DNA from 3 places in the Enterobacter sp. 186315 genome. Region 1 is predicted to be linked to each of the others. Evidence: predicted binding sites of a transcription regulator. Region 1 holds the regulator's gene; each other region holds the start of a gene.
The links. The regulator PurR, encoded in region 1, represses purine synthesis genes. The targets are predictions, from matches to a motif close to CANGCAAACGTTTGCNTG.
Positions count from the first base shown of each region.

Region 1 (7,358 bases):
ATCCTGTAGCCAAGTACCGCCAGCGCAACGGTTACCAGCATCACGCTGGTGGTGGTCAGCAGCGGAGTGGTAATCAGGGCAGAGACCACCAGGCTTGCCAGGAAGCAGAGGCCAAGCTGAAGCGTATTCTGCAAGGCGGCAGCACGCCCCGTAGCCTGCGGGAACGGGCGTAACGCCTGCGCCACCACAATCGGGTAAATCGCACCATTTGCAATTGCCATCACGCAGAACGGAATCAAGATCTCAGCCAGACCCGCGCCCGGAATAAACCCGACCGCCCAGGTACCGATTACGCTGAGGGCGTAGAGCACCATCAGCCAGGGCAGCATCTGCTGGCCTTGCCATTTTTGCAGCGCCGCACGACAGCCGTATCCGCCAATCAGGAAGGCGATGGTCTGCGGGACATAGCTCAGGCCAATCGCCGCCGGGCTGTAGCCCATATCGTGAAGAATAAAGGGTGAACCCGTCAGCCACGCGAAGAAGCTCGCAGAGCAGGCCGCGTAAATCAGCACGTTTCCGCGATAGGCTTTGCTACGCAGTAACGAGGTAAAGGTGATCGGTTTCGCTTCGGGATGCAGAACTTTTTTATGCGCGGGCTTAAGCGCAAACGCGGGCAGCATCAGGACAAGGGTGATAGCAAACAGCGTAGCGAAAATAGCCTGCCAGTCGAAATGCGCCAGGATCCAGCTTCCCAGCAGCGGGGCAAGCGCCGGAGACAGGCCGACCAGCGGCATGATGGTGGCGAAAATACGGTTAGTGCGCGACGCCGGATAGTAATCCGTGACCAGCGCCTGCCAGGTGACCGCCGCCGCACACACGCCCACCGCCTGAACGAAGCGCAGCACCAGCAGCCAGGTCGCGTCGCGAACCCACAGCATCCCCAGACAGCCCACGGCAAAAATCGCCAGGCCCAGCAACAGCACCGGCTTACGGCCAAAACGATCCGAGAGCGGCCCCCACAGCAGCTGCGCAAAGGCAAAACCGGCAAGGAACAGGCTCAGGCTGGCGCTGATGGCGGCGGCAGGGGTTTGCAGATCCTCCTGCATGGCGGCAAAAGCGGGTAAATACATGTCGGTGGCTAAGAAGCCCAGCACGCTCAGACCGCCAAGCCAGACTAAAAATCCTTTCCCAGGTTGCATTCTTTTATTCTCCTTCAGGAGGCAGGTGTAATTGGCGCAAAGTGTAGGGAGTGCAAAGCGGCTTGTGAAACGCTAATATTTGGCGGTTGCATTCAAAAATTTTGCAGGCAGAAAATGTGGTCAGATTATTCTCTTGAAGTGGTGGACGCTGTCGCCCGTAACGGCAGCTTTAGCGCAGCCGCGCAGGAACTGCACCGCGTCCCGTCAGCCATCAGCTATACGGTGCGGCAGTTAGAGGAGTGGCTGGCAGTTCCGCTCTTTGAACGCCGCCATCGCGACGTGGAATTAACGCCTGCGGGGGCGTGGTTTTTAAAAGAAGGGCGTTCTGTTATCAAAAAAATGCAGATCACCCGCGAGCAGTGCCAGCAGATCGCCAACGGCTGGCGCGGGCACCTGTCGATTGCGGTGGATAACATCGTCAAGCCCGAACGCACCCGGCAGATGATTGTGGATTTCTATCGTCATTTCTCCGACGTGGAGCTGCGCGTCTCCCAGGAGGTGTTCAACGGCGTATGGGACGCGCTGGCGGACGGCAGGGCAGAGATGGCGATCGGCGCGACCCAGGCCATTCCGGTAGGGGGGCGCTACGCGTTTCGGGATATGGGCATGCTGAGCTGGACGTGCGTGGTGGCAAGCACGCATCCGCTGGCGCAAATAGCCGGGCCGCTGAGCGACGACACGCTGCGCGACTGGCCGTCGCTGGTGCTGGAAGATACCTCGCGCTCGCTGCCCAAGCGCATCACCTGGCTGCTGGACAACCAGCGACGGGTGGTGGCGCCGGACTGGGAATCCTCCGCGACCTGTCTGTCGGCGGGGCTGTGCGTGGCGATGGTGCCGGTCCATTTTGCGCGCCCGCGCATCGATGCCGGAGAGTGGGTGGCGCTGGCGCTTGAGAACCCGTTCCCGGACGCGGCCTGTTGCCTGACGTGGCAGCAAAACGACGTCTCGCCCGCGATGGCCTGGCTTCTGGATTATTTAGGGGATAGCGAAACCCTGAACCGGGAGTGGCTACGGGAGCCAGCTTAGCTGGCCCCGTAAAGAGATTAACGGCGGTAGTCGCGGAACGGGCCGTCTGCGACCGAGCGGCGCTCGATAAGACGCGGATGAACCTCAATAGACTGGGACTCTTCGCGCTTGTTCACGATCCTGTCCATCAGCATATTGAAGGCCGTTTCGCCCAGCGAATCTTTCGGCTGGTGGATAGTGGTCAGCGCCGGGGTGAAGAAACGCGCGTTGCGCACGTTGTCATACCCGATCACCGAAATATCCTGCGGCACGCGAAGGCCCAGCTCGTCGGCGGCACACAGCGCGCCCATCGCCATGATATCGCCGCCGCAGAATACGGCGGTCGGACGGTGCTGCTGGGACACGATTTGCTGCATCGCGCGGTAACCGGATTCCGGCTCAAAGTCACCCTGCACGATCCAGTTTTCCGGTACGGCGATCAGCGCTTCTTCCATCGCTTTCATAAAGCCCGCCAGACGACCGGCACCGGTGTTGCGCTCCAGCGGGCCCGGGATCACGCCAATCTCGCGGTGACCGCGTTCAATCAGGTAACGTCCGGCCATGTAGCCGCCTTCGAAGGCGTTATCGATAACCGAGTCGGTGAAGTCTGCGCGCGCTTCGCCCCAGTCCATCACCACCATCGGGATATGACGGTACTCTTCCAGCATCGAAAGCACGGACTCCGGATATTCGGAGCACATCACCAGCAGGCCATCCACGCGCTTTTGCGCCATCATCGACAGATAGGCGCGCTGCTTTTCAATGCTGTTCCAGGCGTTGCCCAGAATCAGGGTGTAGCCTTTCTGGAAGCAGTTTTTCTCAACCGCTTCGATAATTTCAGCGAAATAGGCCGCTTCGCTGCTGGTCGCCAGCAAACCAATCGACTTGGTGTGGTTTACCTTGAGGCTACGCGCCACCGCACTTGGAGAGTAGTGCAGCTCTTTGATCGCCGCCCAGACGGCGTTGCGCGTTTCTTCAGCAACAAAACGGGTTTTGTTAATTACATGTGATACGGTTGTAGTGGAAACGTTTGCTCGTTTTGCCACGTCTTTAATTGTTGCCATTAAATGTCACTCCAGACCATATCCTAAGCTCCTGAAAAACGGGAAGGTAAACGTTTGCCTTCTCACACCCTTAACGCGCAATTCTGGATTGCGGCACGCCGGGAAAACGACACGGGACGTCAGGAGGGGATCAATGGCCGGTACGCTAATAAATTTAGCGTGGAATTTTGTCCTATCTTGATGAAAAGGGGAAGAGTTAAAATGAGGATCGGTTTAAATCCAGGAAGATTTTTGACCTGAACTGTGTAAAAATGAGCAAGCTCACTTTTCGTGGGGGGATTAAAAGGAGAAAAATTGATGAGTTCCGATCTGAAGTTTTCGCTTGTTACCACCGTTATCGTGCTGGCGTTAATCGTGGCTGGCGGTTTGACGGCCGCGCTGCACTGATTTACAAGGGGGGAGAGCCTTCTCCCTCCTCAATACCTTCCTCGATTGTTACTTCTTCAGCAAAAATCTTTTGCCAAATTGTTAACTTCTCATTTTTTGTGATTGGTGTCATGCTTTCGGCTTCTTTGTCCTGTGTCGCGTAATGACACGGCAACCGGAGTTGACCCATGAAAATCAATTTTCCCCTGCTGGCCCTGGCGATTGGCGCTTTCGGGATTGGCACCACTGAATTCTCCCCAATGGGATTACTGCCCGTTATCGCCCGGGGCGTGGATGTCTCGATCCCGGCCGCCGGGATGCTGATCAGCGCCTACGCCATTGGCGTGATGATCGGCGCGCCGTTAATGACGCTGCTGCTCTCTCACCGTGCGCGACGCAATGCGCTGATTTTCCTGATGGCTATTTTTACGCTGGGCAACGTGCTCTCCGCCATTTCGCCGGATTACACCACGCTGATGCTGTCGCGTATTCTGACGAGCCTTAACCACGGGGCCTTCTTCGGCCTGGGTTCAGTGGTGGCCGCAAGCGTGGTGCCGAAGCACAAGCAGGCAAGCGCCGTAGCAACCATGTTTATGGGGCTGACGATCGCCAATATCGGCGGCGTGCCCGCTGCGACCTGGTTAGGCGAAGCCATTGGCTGGCGTATGTCCTTCCTCGCCACGGCGGGGCTTGGCGTGGTGGCGATGGCGGCGCTGTTCTTCTCGCTGCCGAAGGGCAGCGCAGGGGAGCGTCCTGACGTGCGTAAAGAGCTGTCGGTGCTGCTGCGCCCTCAGGTGTTGTCTGCACTGCTGACTACCGTGCTGGGCGCGGGAGCGATGTTTACGCTCTATACCTATATTTCGCCGGTGCTGCACGACATCACTCACGCCACGCCGCTGTTTGTGACCGCGATGCTGGTGCTGATTGGCGTCGGCTTCTCGGTGGGCAATTTCCTCGGCGGCAAGTTTGCGGATCGCTCGGTCAGCGGCACGCTGAAGGGCTTTTTGACCCTGCTGATTGTCATTATGGTGGCGATCCCGTGGCTGGCGCGCAATGAAATTGGCGCGGCGGTGGCGATGGTTATCTGGGGTGCGGCGACCTTTGCCGTTGTGCCGCCGTTGCAGATGCGGGTGATGCGCGTGGCGCACGAGGCGCCGGGGCTGTCATCATCGGTGAATATCGGGGCGTTCAACCTCGGCAATGCGCTGGGTGCGGCAGCCGGCGGTGCGGTGATTTCAGGCGGGCTGGGATACAGCTTTGTGCCGGTGATGGGCGCAATTATCGCAGCGCTGGGATTGCTGCTGGTGTTGATGTCCGGTCGCAAACAGCCGGAAGCCGCCTGCGCGGCAGAATAAAAAAACGCAGAAGGGCGAACCCTTCTGCGTGTCTCTTACGCTGCGAAGTTCTTCGCAACAAATTCCCAGTTAACCAGCGCCCAGAAATGCTCCAGATAGTTCGGGCGCGCGTTACGGTAATCAATGTAGTAGGCGTGTTCCCACACATCGACGGTCATCAGCGGGGTTGCGCTGGTGGTCAGCGGTGTACCTGCGTTAGACGTTGACACGATAGCCAGTTTGCCATCCGCCTCTTTGACCAGCCAGGTCCAGCCGGAGCCGAAGTTTTTGATCGCGGCGTCGGTGAATTTCGCTTTGAAATCCGCAAAGCTGCCGAACGCGGCGTTGATGGCCGCAGCCAGTTCGCCGGTCGGTTCTCCGCCCGCGTTTGGTGCCAGGCAGTGCCAGTAGAAGGTGTGGTTCCAGACCTGAGCGGCGTTGTTGAATACGCCACCGTCAGCGCTACGCACGATCTCTTCCAGCGTTTTGCCTTCAAAGTCGGTGCCTTTAATCAGGTTGTTGAGGTTGGTGACGTAGGTCTGGTGGTGTTTGCCGTAGTGATATTCCAGGGTTTCCACAGAAATATGTGGGACCAGGGCGTCTTTTGCATACGGTAATGCAGGTAATTCGAACGACATTGCATCTCTCCTTATTGTTTTTAATGTTGCCAATAACCATACAGACAACAGGGATAGAGTAGCAAATTGAAAGGGTATGCAAAAGAGGAACTTACCCCGCCGCAGTGCGGCAGGGCAGGGGTTAGCGGATGGTCTGCGGGGTCATGACGCGGCGGGCGCCAACGTAATGACGAACCCAGTAATCTTCACTCAGAGAGGTAATCTGAATGTCCTGGCCGCTGCGCGGGGACTGGATGAATTTCCCGTTGCCAACATAAACGCCAACGTGGTCAGCCGTACCGCGCCCCTGGGTGCGGAAGAAGACCAGGTCGCCGTTTTCGAGCTCGCCGCGATTAACCGGGGAGGCGTCACGCAGGTGGTACATTTCGTTCGCGGTGCGAGGAATACGGAATTTCACTAAATCTTTATAGGCGTAATAGACCAGGCCGCTGCAATCGAATCCGGTACGCGGCGATGTGCCGCCCCAGCGGTAAGGTTTGCCGATCTGCCCCATCAGCTTATTCAGTGCCGTTTTCTGCGCCTTCTGTACGCGCACCTTATGCACTTCAGCGATTTTCATCCCTTTCACGCACTTGGTTTTACGCCCTTTACGGACGGTACATTTTTCGTTGACGAGGTTTGCGGCCGTTTTTTGAACTTTACGCGTGCTGGAAGGGGTGATGCGGGCGACTTTGGCTTTGCTGGAGGTCGTACGTTTGGTAGTTGCTGTGGTTTTTTTCTTTTCGGTTTTGCTGGTGGTTTTTTTCTTACGTTCTGTGTTTTTCGCCAGATGCGTTTTTTGCACGGCAGAATGCCGCACCTGCTGTGATGCGTTAGCCGCTGGCGTGAATGCGAGTGATGTAAACAATAAAGCACAGAGCGTGATCGAGATTTTAGTTATCCGCGCCACTGGCCAATCCTCTGGTAATTGCAGGTCATCAATACTACCTGCGAATGATTTTCAAAACCCGTCGATTCTAATCTATAAAAAGCCCGGAAGTTAATAGCATTTTTCAATCTAAAATTATGTTTCGTTAGCGAGTGCAAAAAAATTGATCGATTTGACACACTGTTGCTCGCTCCTTGAGCAAAACCTTATGCGCAGCAGGGTTAAACTATATATTGAATGCATCTTTTGCGACTAATGGTTAAAATAGCTATACGTGACAAAAATGTTATTTTCCGATGTTGGTCTGAACCGCTACAATGTCAGACGTATGCCGTAACGGAAGTATAAGGAAGCAAAACATGAGCACCACTATTGAAAAAATCCAGCACCAGATCGCTGAAAACCCGATTCTCCTGTACATGAAAGGTTCTCCGAAGCTGCCAAGCTGCGGCTTCTCCGCGCAAGCGGTACAGGCGCTGTCTGCCTGCGGTGAGCGTTTTGCTTACGTCGATATCCTGCAAAACCCGGACATTCGCGCCGAGCTGCCTAAATACGCAAACTGGCCGACCTTCCCGCAGCTGTGGGTTGACGGTGAGCTGGTTGGCGGTTGCGATATCCTGATCGAAATGTATCAGCGTGGCGAATTGCAGCAGCTGATCAAAGAGACCGCAGCCAAGTACAAAACAGAAGAGCCAGGCGCAGAATAAGTTCTCTTCCGCGCAGATAAAAAAAGCGACCCGTTGAGGTCGCTTTTTTATTGCCTGCAAAACCGGCTCAGGGCTGAGGGTCGGCCTCGTCATTGACGGGCAGCGGCCAGCCGCCCAGGCGTTTCCAGCGGTTGACGATTTCACAGAACAGCTCTGCCGTACGCTCGGTATCGTACAGCGCCGAGTGCGCCTGCGTGCCGTCAAATTCGATACCCGCCGTGATACAGGCTTTAGACA
Region 1 is NZ_JBPTTK010000001.1:171,486-178,843, forward strand. It holds gene punC (purine nucleoside transporter PunC) at 1-1,139, opposite strand, end outside; gene punR (DNA-binding transcriptional activator PunR) at 1,254-2,165, shown strand; gene purR (HTH-type transcriptional repressor PurR) at 2,183-3,208, opposite strand; gene cydH (cytochrome bd-I oxidase subunit CydH) at 3,506-3,595, shown strand; gene ACSVHP_RS00855 (MFS transporter) at 3,763-4,929, shown strand; gene sodB (superoxide dismutase [Fe]) at 4,965-5,546, opposite strand; gene ACSVHP_RS00865 (C40 family peptidase) at 5,668-6,435, opposite strand; gene grxD (monothiol glutaredoxin 4) at 6,774-7,121, shown strand; gene rnt (ribonuclease T) at 7,189-7,358, opposite strand, start outside.

Region 2 (7,358 bases), on a different contig from region 1:
TAAACAGGTTGAAACCGCCGTCAGCAAGGCGGGCTATTCCCTGCGAAGCGAAGCGGCGCCTGCGCAAACATCCTCACCTCTTAAAGAAAACCTGCCCCTGATCGCGCTTATTGTGATGATGGCGATTAGCTGGGGGCTGGAGCAGTTCAACCATCCTCTCGGCAATCTGGCCTTTATCGCCACCACGCTGGTCGGGCTGTTCCCGATTGCGCGTCAGGCCCTGCAGCTGATGAAAAGCGGAAGCTGGTTCGCCATTGAAACCCTAATGAGCGTGGCCGCCATTGGCGCGCTGTTTATCGGCGCGACGGCGGAGGCGGCGATGGTGCTGCTGCTGTTCCTGATTGGCGAGCGCCTTGAGGGCTGGGCCGCAAGCCGCGCGCGTAAGGGCGTTAGCGCGCTGATGGCGCTCAAGCCTGAAACCGCCACGCAGGTGGTGAACGGCGAACGTAAGACCGTGGCCATCAGCGCCCTGCGCCCGGGGCATGTGATTGAGGTCTCCGCGGGCGGGCGTCTGCCTGCCGACGGGATGCTTATCTCCATCACGGCCAGCTTCGACGAAAGCGCCCTGACCGGGGAGTCGATTCCGGTCGAGCGCGCGGCGGGTGAAAAAGTGCCTGCGGGCGCCACCAGCGTTGACCGTCTGGTGCAGCTGACGGTGCTCTCCGAGCCGGGCGATAGCGCCATTGACCGCATTCTGAAGCTTATTGAAGAAGCCGAAGAGCGCCGCGCGCCCGTCGAGCGTTTTATCGACCGCTTCAGCCGTATCTACACGCCCGCCATTATGCTGGTGGCGCTGCTGGTGGCCCTCGTTCCGCCGCTGCTGTTTGGCGCGCCGTGGGAGGGGTGGATCTACAAGGGGCTGACGCTGCTGCTGATTGGCTGCCCGTGTGCGCTGGTGATTTCAACGCCTGCGGCCATTACCTCTGGCCTTGCCGCCGCCGCCCGTCGCGGGGCGCTGATTAAAGGCGGTGCCGCGCTGGAGCAGCTGAGCCAGGTTCAGCAGGTCGCGTTCGATAAAACCGGGACGCTGACCGTGGGTAAACCGCAGGTGACCGGAATTTATCCGCAGGATATGAGCGAAGACGCGCTGCTGGCGCTGGCCGCGGCGGTAGAGCAAGGCTCGACGCACCCGCTGGCGCAGGCGATTGTGCGTGAAGCGCAGTCGCGGGGATTAACGATCCCGGCGGCAAGCGCACAGCGTGCGCTGGTTGGCTCCGGGATCGAGGCCGTCGTCGAGGGGACGAAGGTCGTGATTGTCGCGGCGGGTCACTCCCCTGCCGCACAGGTTCATGCGCTGGAGCAGGCCGGACAGACGGTGGTGAGCGTGATGCAGGACGGCGTGGCGAAGGGCGTGCTGGCCCTGCGCGATACGCTGCGCGAGGATGCGAAAGAGGCGGTCGCCGCGCTGCATGAACTCGGCGTTCAGGGCGTTATTCTGACCGGGGACAATCCGCGCGCGGCGGCGGCGATTGCGGGCGAGCTGGGGCTGGAGTTCCGGGCCGGGCTGCTGCCTGCGGACAAGGTCAGCGCGGTGACGGAGCTGAACGCCCGTGCGCCGCTGGCGATGGTCGGCGACGGCATTAACGATGCCCCGGCGATGAAGGCGTCCACCATCGGGATTGCGATGGGCAGCGGCACGGACGTGGCGCTGGAAACCGCCGATGCGGCGCTGACGCACAACCGCCTGACCGGGCTGGCGCAGATGATTGGCCTGGCACGCGCGACCCGCGCCAATATCCGGCAGAACATTGGTATTGCGCTGGGTCTGAAGGGCATTTTCCTGGTGACGACGCTGCTTGGCATCACCGGGCTGTGGCTGGCGGTGCTGGCGGATACCGGGGCAACGGTGCTGGTGACCGCGAACGCGTTGCGATTGTTGCGTAAGAACTAAAAAGTGGGGGTGCGGCCTGATGCCCTCACCCCGGCCCTCTCCCACAGGGAGAGGGAGAAAACCCAACGCCTCACTGCATCCCTAACACCCCCGGCAGCCACAGCGATATCGCCGGAATGTACGTCACCATCCCCAGTATCAGCAGCAGCATGCCGTAAAACGGCAGCATCGCCCGCACCACGTGTTCGATCTTCTGCTTGCTCACCGCGCTTGCCACGAACAGCACCGATCCCACCGGCGGCGTGATCAGCCCGATCCCCAGATTCACCATCATGATCATCCCGAAATGCACCGGGTCGATCCCCAGCGAGTTGGTCACCGGCAGCAGCACCGGCGTCAGGATCAGTATGATCGGTGCCATGTCCATCAGCGTGCCGATCAGCAGCAGCATGACGTTGAGGTACATCAGGATCACGTACTTGTTATCCGAGAGCGAGGTGAAGAACTCGGTGATGCGTGACGGAAGCTGCATATAGGTCATCACCGCGCCAAACGCCGCCGCAAAGCCAATCAGTATCATGACAATGGTGACCGTTTTCACCGTCCGGCACATCAGCTTCGGCAGCTCGCTCCACTTGTAGTCGCGGTAGATAAACATGGTGACGAAGAACGCCCACAGGCAGGCCACGGCGGCGGATTCGGTTGCGGTAAAGATCCCGGACAAAATCCCGCCGAGGATAATCACCACCGTCATCAGCCCCCACAGCGCGTCCAGCATGGTTTTCAGCGCCTGCTTAAACGGAATTTTTTCCCCTTTCGGGTAGCCGCGCTTATGCGCAAAGCATAAGCACAGCACCATCAGCCCCATGCCCAGCAGCAGCCCCGGCAGGATCCCCGCGATAAACAGCGTGGCGATAGAGACCGTGCCCCCCGCCGCCAGCGAGTAAATCACCGAGTTGTGGCTCGGCGGGATCAAAATCGCCTGCACCGATCCGCTCGCGGTCACCGCCGCCGCGTATTCGCGCGGATAGCCCTTCTTCTCCATCTCCGGGATCATCACGCTGCCGATCGAGGCCGTATCCGCCACCGACGAGCCGGAAATCGCGCCGAAAAAGGTCGAGGCCACGATGTTCACCAGCGACAGGCCGCCGCGAATAAAGCCGACAAAAATATAGGCAAAGTTCACCAGCCGGCGGGCGATGCCCCCTTCAGCCATGATCGCCCCGGCGAGGATAAAGAACGGGATCGCCAGCAGGGTAAATTTGTTCACCCCGCTGGTGATCTGGATCATCAGCGCCTCCAGCGGCAAATCGATCCACAGCGCCCCGGCGACGGCGCTCAGGCCGACGGCGAAGGCGACCGGCATTCCCAGCGCCAGCAAAATGGCGAGGGTGAATAACAAAATAAACGCATCCATTGTTCACCCCTTAACCGTGGTTGCCGATGAGCACAACAGGACGATTTTCCTGCGAGCCAAACAGCAGACGTTCGATAACAAACAGGATCAGGATCGCCGATCCGACCGGCAGCGGCAGATAGCTCTCGCCGGAGGTCAGGATCGGGAACTCCGCCACCGGCTGCTCCCAGAGATCGGCGCACAGCCAGAAGCTGTACCAGAACATGATCAGCGAAATCAGCAGCATCAGCAGATCCACCACCCGGGCGCACAGGGTTTTGAGCATGTCCGGCAGCCGGTCGGTAAGCATGTTGACCGCGATATGCGACCCGGCACGGTACCCCACCGCCGCGCCGATAAAGGTAAAGGTCACCATGCAGATAATGGCGATCGGCTCCGGCCAGGATTCCCCGCGGTTGAGCACGTAGCGCGAGAAGATGCCAATCGGGATCACGATGGTCATCAGCAGCAGCGAGAAGCCCGCCACGGTCATGGCGAGCAGGTACAGGCGGTCCATCCACTTCAGGTAGAGTTCGGACATACGTACTCCGGCTTACTGGACGTCAGCGATGGCTTTCATCAGATCCTGATGCTTGTCGCCATACTGCGCGCGCACCGGCTCTGTGGCTTTGATAAACACCGTTTTGTCGATCTCGTGGAACTGCACGCCACCCGCTTTCATCTTCTCCAGCGCGTCAGCGTTGTAGGCATTCCACAGCTTGCGCTGCTCAAACTGCGCTTCGCGCGCCAGGGTCAGCACTTTCTGCTGCTCGTCCGCGCTCAGCTTGTCCCATTTCACTTTCGAGTAGAGCAGCATTTCCGGGGTGATGAAGTGGCCGCTCAGGGTGTAGTTTTTGGCGACCGGCATGTAGTTGTGGGCGATAAAGGTCGGCGGATTGTTCTCCGCGCCGTCAATTACGCCGGTCTGCATCCCGCTGTAGACCTCGCTGACGCCCATCGCCACCGAGTTGGCGCCCATGTCCTTCAGCGTGGCGAGCGCCACCGGGCTACCCTGCACGCGGATTTTTTTGCCCTTGAGATCGTCTGGCTTAACGATAGGTTCTTTGGTGATCAGGTTGCGCGTGCCGGAGTCCATCCAGCCGAGGAACACCAGCTTCGATTTCGGGTTGGCGGTGAGCTTGTCGCCGATCTGCTTGCCGATGTCGCCGTCGATCACCTTATGCATGTGGTCTTCATCGCGGAAGACGTACGGCAGCGTGAAGACTTCGATATCTGGCAGGATTGCCGCGACGGGCGCCATGGAAACGCGGATCATGTCGATCGCGCCCATCTGGGCCTGCTCGATCATCTGCTTTTCGTCACCGAGCACGCCGCCGGGGAAGACCTTGATCTCCAGCTTGCCGTCGGTTTGTTGTTTGAGCTTTTCACCCATGTGCTGCACCGCCACCACGTTCGGGTAGCCTTCAGGATGCACATCGGCAGCTTTAATGGTTTGCGCAGAAACGGTGCAGGCGAAAGCAGACAGACACAGAGCGGCCAGTAACGGCTTGAGGGTCGTTTTCATCGAGTCAACTCCAGGGTAGTGAGGTAAGCGTTAAAACGGTGTTTTATTTTTGTACGCTTAAAAACTAGACTACGGCTGGAAAAGCGAGGGTGAAGCGCCTCACAAAAAACGCGAATTTTTGAAACGATGGTTTGAAACTGTGATGGGATCGGTTATCTCCCTCTCCCAGTGGGAGAGGGCCGGGGTGAGGGCGTCAGGCCGCACTCACCCCTTACGAATTAAATACTGATACGGCAGCGCGTCCGTGGCCTGCGCCACCAGCTCGTGCTCCATAAAGGTACAAAATCCGGGAATATCGCGGGTGGTCGCCGGATCGTCGGCGATGATGAGCAGCGTTTCGCCGGTCTGCATGTTACGCACGGTTTTGCGCACCATCATCACCGGCTCCGGGCAGCGGAGGCCCTGGGCATCAAGGGTGTGGTCTGGGCTGGAAAACAGGTCGGTCATTTTCTTCTCGATGAAATTAAAACGGCTGTAGTTTACGCCGCGCGCAGGGCATTGCAAACCAGGTTAACGATTGCGCGAAAATTAGCCATTGCAAAGCATAATGAAAGCAGTATGATGCAGCCGTTTTATTGGGTTCCCTCACCCCAACTTATAAAAAGGTCACAATATGACGCAGTTCTCTCAATCGCAGCGCGTAAAAGCGTTGTTCTGGCTATCGCTATTTCATCTGCTGGTGATCACCTCCAGCAACTATCTGGTGCAGCTCCCGATCTCGGTGTTGGGTTTCCATACCACCTGGGGCGCGTTCAGTTTCCCGTTTATTTTCCTCGCCACCGATCTGACCGTGCGTATTTTCGGCGCACCGCTGGCGCGACGGATAATCTTCGCGGTGATGCTCCCGGCGCTGTTCATCTCCTACGTCATCTCTTCCCTGTTCTACATGGGAAGCTGGCAGGGCTTTGAGGCGCTGACGCACTTCAACCTGTTCGTGGCGCGTATCGCCGCCGCCAGCTTTATGGCCTACGCCCTGGGGCAGATCCTCGACGTTCACGTCTTTAACCGCCTGCGCCAGAACCACCGCTGGTGGATGGCGCCGACCGCCTCCACGCTGTTTGGTAACGTGAGCGACACCCTGGCCTTCTTCTTTATCGCCTTCTGGCGCAGTCCGGACGCCTTTATGGCGCAGCACTGGATGGAGATCGCACTGGTGGACTACTGCTTCAAGGTGCTTATCAGCATTGTCTTCTTCCTGCCGATGTACGGCGTGTTGCTGAATATGCTGTTGAAAAGGCTGGCAGATAAATCTGAAATCTCCGCATTGCAGGCAGGTTAAAGGTTCGCTTTAACAGTTGTGATAAGATGCTTAGATGAGCCGTTATGGCCGTTTATCGAAAGGATGAAGTCAATGCGCAATCTGGTTAAATATGTCGGGATTGGCCTGCTGGTTGTGGGTCTTGCCGCCTGTGATAACAGCGACACGAAAGCACCTGCTCAGGCCGCATCAGCAGAAAGTAACGCCACCGGGCAGCCGGTCACCCTTCTGGATGGCAAACTGAGTTTCGCCCTGCCCGCAGACATGACCGATCAGAGCGGTAAGCTGGGCACCCAGGCGAACAACATGCACGTTTACTCCGACGCAACCGGGCAGAAAGCGGTGATTGTGATTGTGGGCGACGACACCAGCGAAGATCTGGCCGTGCTGTCCAAACGTCTTGAAGATCAGCAGCGCAGCCGCGATCCGCAGTTGCAGGTGGTGACCAACAAGTCCATCGACCTGAAGGGCCACACCATGCAGCAGCTCGACAGCATTATTTCGGCAAAAGGCCAGACCGCCTACTCCTCCGTGGTGCTGGGCAAGGTCGACAATAAACTGCTGACCATGCAGATCACCCTCCCAGCAGACGATCAGCAGAAAGCGCAGACCGCCGCTGAAAACATCATTAATACCATCGTGATCAAGTAACGCTTACGATGTTGAAGAGGCCTCCGGGGCGTGCTCCGGGGGCCTTTTTTTTAGCCGCCACGTCAGCAGCAGCGCCACCGCCACCAGCCCCGCCGCCGCAAGATAAATCACCGGCACACCCGCCCACGCCATCACCAGCCCGGCCAGCGGCCCGGTAATGCCGAGCGACATATCCATAAACACCGTATAGGTTGCCAGCGCCGACCCCTGGTTTTGCTGCGGCACGGCCTTCACCGCCACCACTCCCAGCGCCGGGAAGACCAGCGAGAAGCCCGCGCCCGCGAGGAAGACGCCAATTTTGGCCATCCACGGTTCGGTGGCGACGCCGGTCAGCAGCAGCCCGACAATCTCCACGCTAAAGCAGATCATCGCCACGTTCAGCCCGCCGAGGCGGTTGATGCCGTTCGGGAACAGCAGCCGCGCGCCGACAAAGGCGCAGCTAAAGAGGGTTAAGGCAAAGGCCGCGCCGTCCCAGCCTTTGGCGTCATAAAACAGGGTGATAAAGGTGGCGATCACGCCAAACCCCGCCGACGCGAGCGCCAGCGCCATGCCGTACGGCCAGACTCGCCCGAGCACGGCGCGAAACGGCAGCGGTTTGCCTTTGCTGGCCTTGACCTTCGGGCGCGGCAGCGCCATCACAATCGCCAGCAGCGCCACCACCATAATGGTGATAGCCAGGCCGTACAGCCCGCCCCAG
Region 2 is NZ_JBPTTK010000011.1:54,453-61,810, forward strand. It holds gene zntA (Zn(II)/Cd(II)/Pb(II) translocating P-type ATPase ZntA) at 1-1,891, shown strand, start outside; gene ACSVHP_RS14055 (TRAP transporter large permease) at 1,962-3,248, opposite strand; gene ACSVHP_RS14060 (TRAP transporter small permease) at 3,259-3,768, opposite strand; gene ACSVHP_RS14065 (TRAP transporter substrate-binding protein) at 3,781-4,752, opposite strand; gene tusA (sulfurtransferase TusA) at 4,957-5,199, opposite strand; gene ACSVHP_RS14075 (7-cyano-7-deazaguanine/7-aminomethyl-7-deazaguanine transporter) at 5,366-6,031, shown strand; gene ACSVHP_RS14080 (DcrB family lipoprotein) at 6,104-6,661, shown strand; gene ACSVHP_RS14085 (MFS transporter) at 6,665-7,358, opposite strand, start outside.
Region 2: the regulator PurR is predicted to act here: its motif matches at 5,259-5,276, upstream of tusA (sulfurtransferase TusA).

Region 3 (7,358 bases), on a different contig from region 1:
GCGGCGACCCAGCAGGGGGTGTTCAGCTTTCTCACCAAACCGGTGGATAAAGACGCGCTCTATAAGGCGATCGACAGCGCCCTTGAACACGCTGCGCCGTCGGGCGATGAGGCCTGGCGCGAATCCATCGTCACCCGCAGCCCGATTATGCTGCGCCTGCTCGAACAGGCGCGAATGGTGGCGCAGTCCGACGTCAGCGTGCTGATTAACGGCCAAAGCGGGACGGGTAAAGAGATCCTCGCCCAGGCTATCCACAACGCCAGCCCGCGCAGTAAAAACGCCTTTATCGCCATTAACTGCGGCGCGCTGCCGGAACAATTACTGGAATCCGAACTGTTCGGCCACGCGCGCGGAGCCTTTACCGGGGCGGTGAGCAGCAGGGAAGGGCTGTTCCAGGCGGCGGAGGGCGGCACGCTGTTTCTGGATGAAATCGGGGATATGCCCGCGCCGCTCCAGGTTAAACTGCTGCGCGTGTTGCAGGAGCGCAAGGTGCGCCCGCTCGGCAGTAACCGCGATATCGACATTAACGTGCGGATTATTTCGGCGACCCACCGCGACCTGCCAAAAGTGATGGCGCGGAACGAGTTCCGTGAAGATCTTTATTATCGTCTGAACGTGGTGAACCTGAAGATCCCCGCGCTGGCCGAGCGCGCGGAAGATATTCCGCTGCTGGCGAACCATCTTCTGCGCCAGTCTGCCGATCGTCACAAGCCGTTTGTACGGGCGTTTTCCACTGATGCCATGAAGCGCTTAATGACCGCCAGCTGGCCGGGGAACGTTCGCCAGCTGGTTAACGTTATCGAGCAGTGCGTGGCGCTGACCTCATCGCCGGTTATCAGCGACGCGCTGGTGGAGCAGGCGCTGGAAGGGGAAAACACCGCGCTGCCCACCTTTGCCGAGGCGCGAAACCAGTTTGAACTGAACTACCTGCGCAAGCTGTTGCAGATAACCAAAGGCAACGTCACCCACGCGGCGCGTATGGCCGGGCGCAACCGCACCGAGTTCTATAAACTGCTCTCGCGGCATGAGCTTGAAGCGAACGATTTTAAAGAGTAGTACCGCAAAATCTGAATGAATATGATACTGTGAGCAACCGATTACGAGGCAGCTTACTGGCAAGAGTTTAAGGACCCACCATGAAAAAGATTGATGCGATTATTAAACCTTTCAAACTGGACGATGTGCGTGAAGCGCTGGCAGAAGTCGGCATCACCGGGATGACGGTGACGGAAGTGAAAGGTTTTGGTCGCCAGAAAGGCCACACTGAACTGTACCGCGGCGCGGAGTACATGGTGGACTTTCTGCCGAAAGTGAAAATCGAAATCGTGGTGAGTGACGATATTGTGGATACCTGCGTGGATACGATTATCCGCACGGCGCAGACCGGTAAGATCGGCGACGGGAAGATTTTTGTCTTCGACGTGGCGAGAGTGATTCGAATTCGTACCGGGGAAGAGGATGATGCGGCGATTTAAGTCGCGCGCAGTTTAACTTCTCTTGTAAACAGGTGGAATGGTTCCGTTCACTATGACACCTCTGCTAATTGTGTCACCCGCTGCGGTGAACGTGTAAAGGGGGCTATCGCGCCCCCTTTACAATCCCGGCTCCCGGCCATGAAAATCGTCGCTTCGCGATTCCCTCGGCTTATTCACCTCCTCTTCGGGTCGGGCGCGATGTCACATCCCTGTGACTCGCACCCTCTCCGCGCATCCCTGCGCGTCGACCCGGCTACGGTGAAACGCCTCGGCGATTTTCTGCCGGACTAGCGTTCCCTTAACGTTCTCTGCGGTTTGAAAAAGCCGGGTGGCGCTTACGCTTACCCGGCCTACAACTAGCTCGAACATGTAGGCCGGGTAAGGCGCAGCCGCCACCCGGCGAAAAAAAGCCCCTCGAACGAGGGGCTTTTTCATCACAAAACCTTATGCGGCCCAAAACACTCGTAATGGATATTATCTTTATCCACCCCCAGCTCAACGAGCTGCTTCGCCGCATACTGCATAAACGCCACCGGGCCGCACACGTAAAACTGCATCTCCGGTGCGCTAAACGCCCCTTCGAGCGGGCGTAAATCCATCAGCCCTTCGCTGTCAAAACGCGCCGCCGCACGATCCGCATCCGTTGGCTGACGATACCAGGTATGCGCCGTAAAGCGTGGTAACGTTGCCGCCAGCGCCTTCACCTCATCCCCGAAGGCATGAACGTCACAATTTTCCGCCGCGTGGAACCAGTTTACCTGCGCGCTGTGGTGGGACTTTGCCAGCGTATCGAGCATCGCCAGCATCGGCGTTTGACCGACACCCGCCGAAATCAGCGTCACCGGCGTATTCGCCTCAACCGCCATAAAGAAATCACCCGCCGGGGCAGCAAGATGGACCACGTCGCCGACGTTCGCATGATTGTGCAGCCAGGTGGAAACCTGCCCGCCGTCTTCGCGCTTCACCGCAATGCGATAGCCTTTACCGTCTGGCTTGCGGGTCAGTGAATACTGACGAATTTCCTGATGCGGGAAACCTTCTGGCTTAAGCCACACGCCCAGATACTGGCCCGGCTGGTAGTCGGCGACAGGCTTGCCGTCGACCGGCTCGAACTCAAAGCTGGTTATCAGCGCGCTGCGCGGCGTTTTCTCGACGATGCGGAAGGCGCGAGTCCCTTCCCAGCCGCCGTTTTTGCTGGCGTTCTCGCTGTAGATCTGCGCTTCACGATTGATAAACACGTTTGCCAGCACGCCGTAGGCTTTACCCCACGCGTCCAGCACCTCCTGACCCGGGCTGAACATCTCGTCCAGCGTCGCCAGCAGGTGAGCGCCCACGATATTGTACTGCTCGGGTTTGATCTGGAAGCTGGTATGTTTCTGCGCGATTTTTTCTACCGCCGGCAGCAGCGCCGCCAGGTTTTCAATATTGCTGGCGTAGGCCGCAATCGCATTGAACAGGGCTTCACGCTGATCGCCGTTACGCTGGTTGCTCATGTTGAAAATCTCTTTCAACTCCGGGTTATGGGCAAACATGCGATCGTAAAAATGGGCGGTGAGTTTAGGGCCGGTTTCAACCAGCAGGGGAATGGTAGCCTTAACGGTAGCGATGGTTTGAGCGTCTAACATAGCAACTTCCTTCAATTGTTATCCTAATGATGCATTTTAAATGCATCTTATAAAAATACCCCTGCAATGTAAATGGTTCTTTGCATCGTGAAAAATATGCATCACAAACCTGAAAAGAATTCCGTTGAAACGGGGGAGGGCTTTATTCGTCAAACCCTTGCGTGGCGGGCAGGTAAACGTTTGCGTAAAATCGTTTGTCAAGACCTGTTATCACAGAACGATTCGGTTATACTGTTGCCCGTTGTCCATCAGGACTGCCTTTTTAGGGCAAAAATTTACTTGTTAGCTGAGTCAGGAGATGCGGATGTTAAAGCGTGAAATGAACATTGCCGATTATGATGCCGAACTGTGGCAGGCTATGGAGCAGGAAAAAGTACGTCAGGAAGAGCACATCGAACTGATCGCCTCCGAGAACTACACCAGCCCGCGCGTCATGCAGGCGCAGGGTTCTCAGCTGACCAACAAATATGCTGAAGGTTACCCAGGCAAACGCTACTACGGCGGTTGCGAGTACGTTGATATCGTTGAACAACTGGCGATTGACCGTGCAAAAGAGCTGTTTGGCGCCGACTACGCGAACGTGCAGCCGCACTCCGGCTCTCAGGCGAACTTCGCGGTCTACACCGCGCTGCTGCAACCGGGCGATACCGTTCTGGGTATGAACCTGGCGCAGGGCGGCCACCTGACTCACGGCTCCCCGGTTAACTTCTCCGGCAAGCTGTACAACATCATCCCTTACGGTATCGATGAGTCCGGCAAAATTGACTACGACGACATGGCGAAGCAGGCTCAGGAACACAAACCGAAGATGATCATCGGTGGTTTCTCCGCTTACTCCGGCATCGTTGACTGGGCAAAAATGCGTGAAATCGCAGACAGCATCGGCGCTTACCTGTTCGTCGACATGGCGCACGTTGCGGGCCTGATTGCCGCAGGCGTCTACCCTAACCCGGTTCCCCACGCGCACGTTGTGACCACCACCACCCACAAAACCCTGGCAGGTCCACGCGGTGGTCTGATCCTGGCGAAGGGCGGTGACGAAGATCTGTATAAGAAACTGAACTCTGCCGTGTTCCCAAGCGCGCAGGGCGGCCCGCTGATGCACGTTATCGCCGCTAAAGCGGTTGCGCTGAAAGAAGCGATGGAGCCTGAGTTCAAGGTGTACCAGCAGCAGGTTGCTAAAAACGCCAAAGCGATGGTGGAAGTGTTCCTGAACCGCGGCTACAAAGTGGTGTCCGGCGGCACTGAAAACCACCTGTTCCTGCTGGATCTGGTTGATAAGAACCTGACCGGTAAAGAAGCGGACGCCGCCCTGGGCCGCGCCAACATCACCGTGAACAAAAACAGCGTACCAAACGATCCGAAGAGCCCGTTTGTGACCTCCGGTATCCGTATCGGTTCTCCGGCTGTGACCCGTCGCGGCTTCAAAGAAGCGGAAGTGAAAGAGCTGGCTGGCTGGATGTGTGACGTTCTGGACAATATCAATGACGACGCGGTTATCGAGCGCGTAAAAGGTAAAGTTCTGGATATCTGCGCACGCTTCCCGGTATACGCATAATTCCTCTGCGTTAAAGACCATCGAAAGGCCGCCCCGTGCGGCCTTTTTTATGCCTGATGTTTAACGAGCAAAATACCGCTGAAATATTTTATCCCTGCCATAAGCCAGACGGCTGCACGATATGTTAAATTTTCGTTAATTTATAGCCCGCTATCTACTTGCTTAATTTCGCTATTCTCGCCAGACTATCGCCTCGATTTCAGGAGGGATTCATGGTCTTGCATTCCACGCGCTGGCTGGCGCTCAGCTATTTCACCTACTTTTTTAGCTACGGCATATTTCTGCCATTCTGGAGCGTGTGGCTCAAGGGCATTGGCCTGACGCCAGAGACAATCGGCGTGCTGTTGGGCGCAGGCCTGGTGGCACGTTTTCTCGGCAGCCTGCTGATTGCGCCGCGCGTCAGCGATCCCTCCTTACTGATTAAAGCGGTGCGTATTCTGGCGCTGCTGACGTTGGTTTTTGTCGCCTGCTTCTGGGTCAGCCACCAGTTCGCCTGGCTGATGGTCGTCATGGTCGGCTTTAACCTGTTCTTCTCTCCGCTGGTGCCGCTGACGGATGCGCTGGCGAACACCTGGCAAAAGCAGATCACCATGGACTATGGCCGCGTGCGCCTGTGGGGGTCGATTGCCTTTGTGATCGGCTCTGCGCTGGTGGGGAAGCTGGTCAGCCTCTACGATTACCGCGCCATTCTGGCGCTGCTGAGCGTCGGCATCGCCTCCATGCTGCTGGGGATGCTGCTGCGCCCGTCGATCCTGCCGCAGGGCGAAAGCCGCCATCAGGAGAGCGCGGGCTGGCCTGCCTGGCGGTCGCTGGTGGCCCAAAGCTGGCGTTTTCTGGCGTGCGTGTGTCTGCTTCAGGGGGCGCATGCGGCCTACTACGGCTTTAGCGCCATCTACTGGCAGGGAGCGGGCTATTCCGCCTCTGCGGTGGGCTATTTATGGTCGCTTGGCGTTGTCGCTGAGGTGATTATCTTTGCGCTCAGCAAGAAGCTGTTCCGCCGTTTTGGCGCGCGCGACCTGCTGCTGCTTTCCGCCGTCTGCGGCGTGGTGCGCTGGGGGATTATGGGCTGGACGACGGAGCTGCCGTGGCTGATCGTGGCGCAGATCCTGCACTGCGGCACCTTTACGGTCTGTCATCTGGCGGCGATGCGCTACATCGCCGCGCGGGAAGGCGGAGATGTCATTCGCCTGCAAGCGGTTTACTCCGCCGTGGCGATGGGCGGCAGCATTGCGGTGATGACCGTCTTTGCGGGCTTCCTATACCAGCATCTGGGGCACGGCGTGTTCTGGTTGATGGCGCTGGTGGCGCTGCCCGCGATGGTGGTGCGCCCGAAAGTCGCGGCGCGCGGTTAATCAGGATTCCAGCATGGCGCGGATATGTTCCTGCTGCTGCGCGTTCAGCTCTTCCACCGCATGGATCAGCGGCGGCGAGAACAGCGGCAGGGCAGTGGGGTACGGCGTAATCACCAGCGCGGCCTCACGCGGCGCGCCCTCTTTCTGGAACGCCTGTAGCGTCAGATAACGGATATTGAGCGGCAGCAGGGTCAGCTCCCGAAGCTGCTGCTCAATCAACGCTTCACAGGCTTTATCCTCTCCCGTCAACAAAACCACCTGCTTCTCGTGCAGGTCGGTTTCCTGCATCAGCCAGGCACCGAAAATCACCGCCACCAGACTCATCTCCTCGTCGGAAAAACGCAGGCCAAACTCGGCTTCCAGCTCGAACAGCGCCTCTTTGGTGGTGCGCAGCAGGCGCGGATACAGACGGTGGATCTCCTCCGGCAGGCTGTTGTCGATGCCGATATCAAACAGCGAACGGTCCAGCGCCTGGGCCAGATGAACATAAAGCTGATCGGTCAGCCCCTGTTCATCGCTGAATTTCATCCCGGTCTGCGCCCGGAAGCGGGCAATCATGCGCACGATGGTGCGCCGTAGCCGCTGATCCTGCTGATGCTTATCCATCACCGGATCGGGGGTGCGCAGCATCATAAACAGCAGTGCCAGAAACAGCTGTTCGTCCGTATGCAGCGCCTGAGGCACCCGGCGCTTCCAGTGGCGGACAATCTCCTGCGCGGTGAAATACTCCCCCCTCGACTGGGTCCAGTTGCGCTGAACGGGGGAAAACTGTGGCGTAAGGCCCTGATGGTGCTGGATCAGGCAATACTGCAAAAACAGCTGTAAAAACTGGATATCGCGGCACTCGAAGCTGCGCCCGAGCCGCCGCGAGCAGAAGGTGATCAGCGCGCGCAGGTTGGTGTCGTCGTAAAGCGGGCGGGCGATACCCTGGCGTTTAAGCGCCGTTTTCAGCGCCGGGGTAAACTGTTGCGTGACAAAATGCGGGCAAAGCCGAAGCGACCTGCGCAGCCAGTGCAGCAGGCATAACCGCTGGTTCAGGGCGGTGCCTTCAATTCGGTAGCTGCCATCCTGATGCGTGATGATATCAAGCCGATGATAGCGCTGGATTTCATCGCGTGTCTCGGCTATATCTTGCCGTGCGATGGCGTCGTCCACCCCGTTGGTCGCAATAATGCTCTGCGCGGTGACGGCGGCATCCGGCAGATAAAGCATCAAAAGCACCTGGCAGCGGCGCTGCGAACTGGAAAGCACAGATGGGTTTTCAAGCGTCGTCATCATCTGTCGGGTATCCAGTGTGTGTCTGATAAGAATAGCTAAAGGATGTCCGCGCGAAAGCGCACCGGGAGGG
Region 3 is NZ_JBPTTK010000010.1:105,070-112,427, reverse strand. It holds gene glrR (two-component system response regulator GlrR) at 1-1,056, shown strand, start outside; gene glnB (nitrogen regulatory protein P-II) at 1,137-1,475, shown strand; gene hmpA (NO-inducible flavohemoprotein) at 1,910-3,100, opposite strand; gene glyA (serine hydroxymethyltransferase) at 3,405-4,658, shown strand; gene ACSVHP_RS13620 (3-phenylpropionate MFS transporter) at 4,871-6,010, shown strand; gene csiE (stationary phase inducible protein CsiE) at 6,011-7,288, opposite strand.
Region 3: the regulator PurR is predicted to act here: its motif matches at 3,270-3,287, upstream of glyA (serine hydroxymethyltransferase).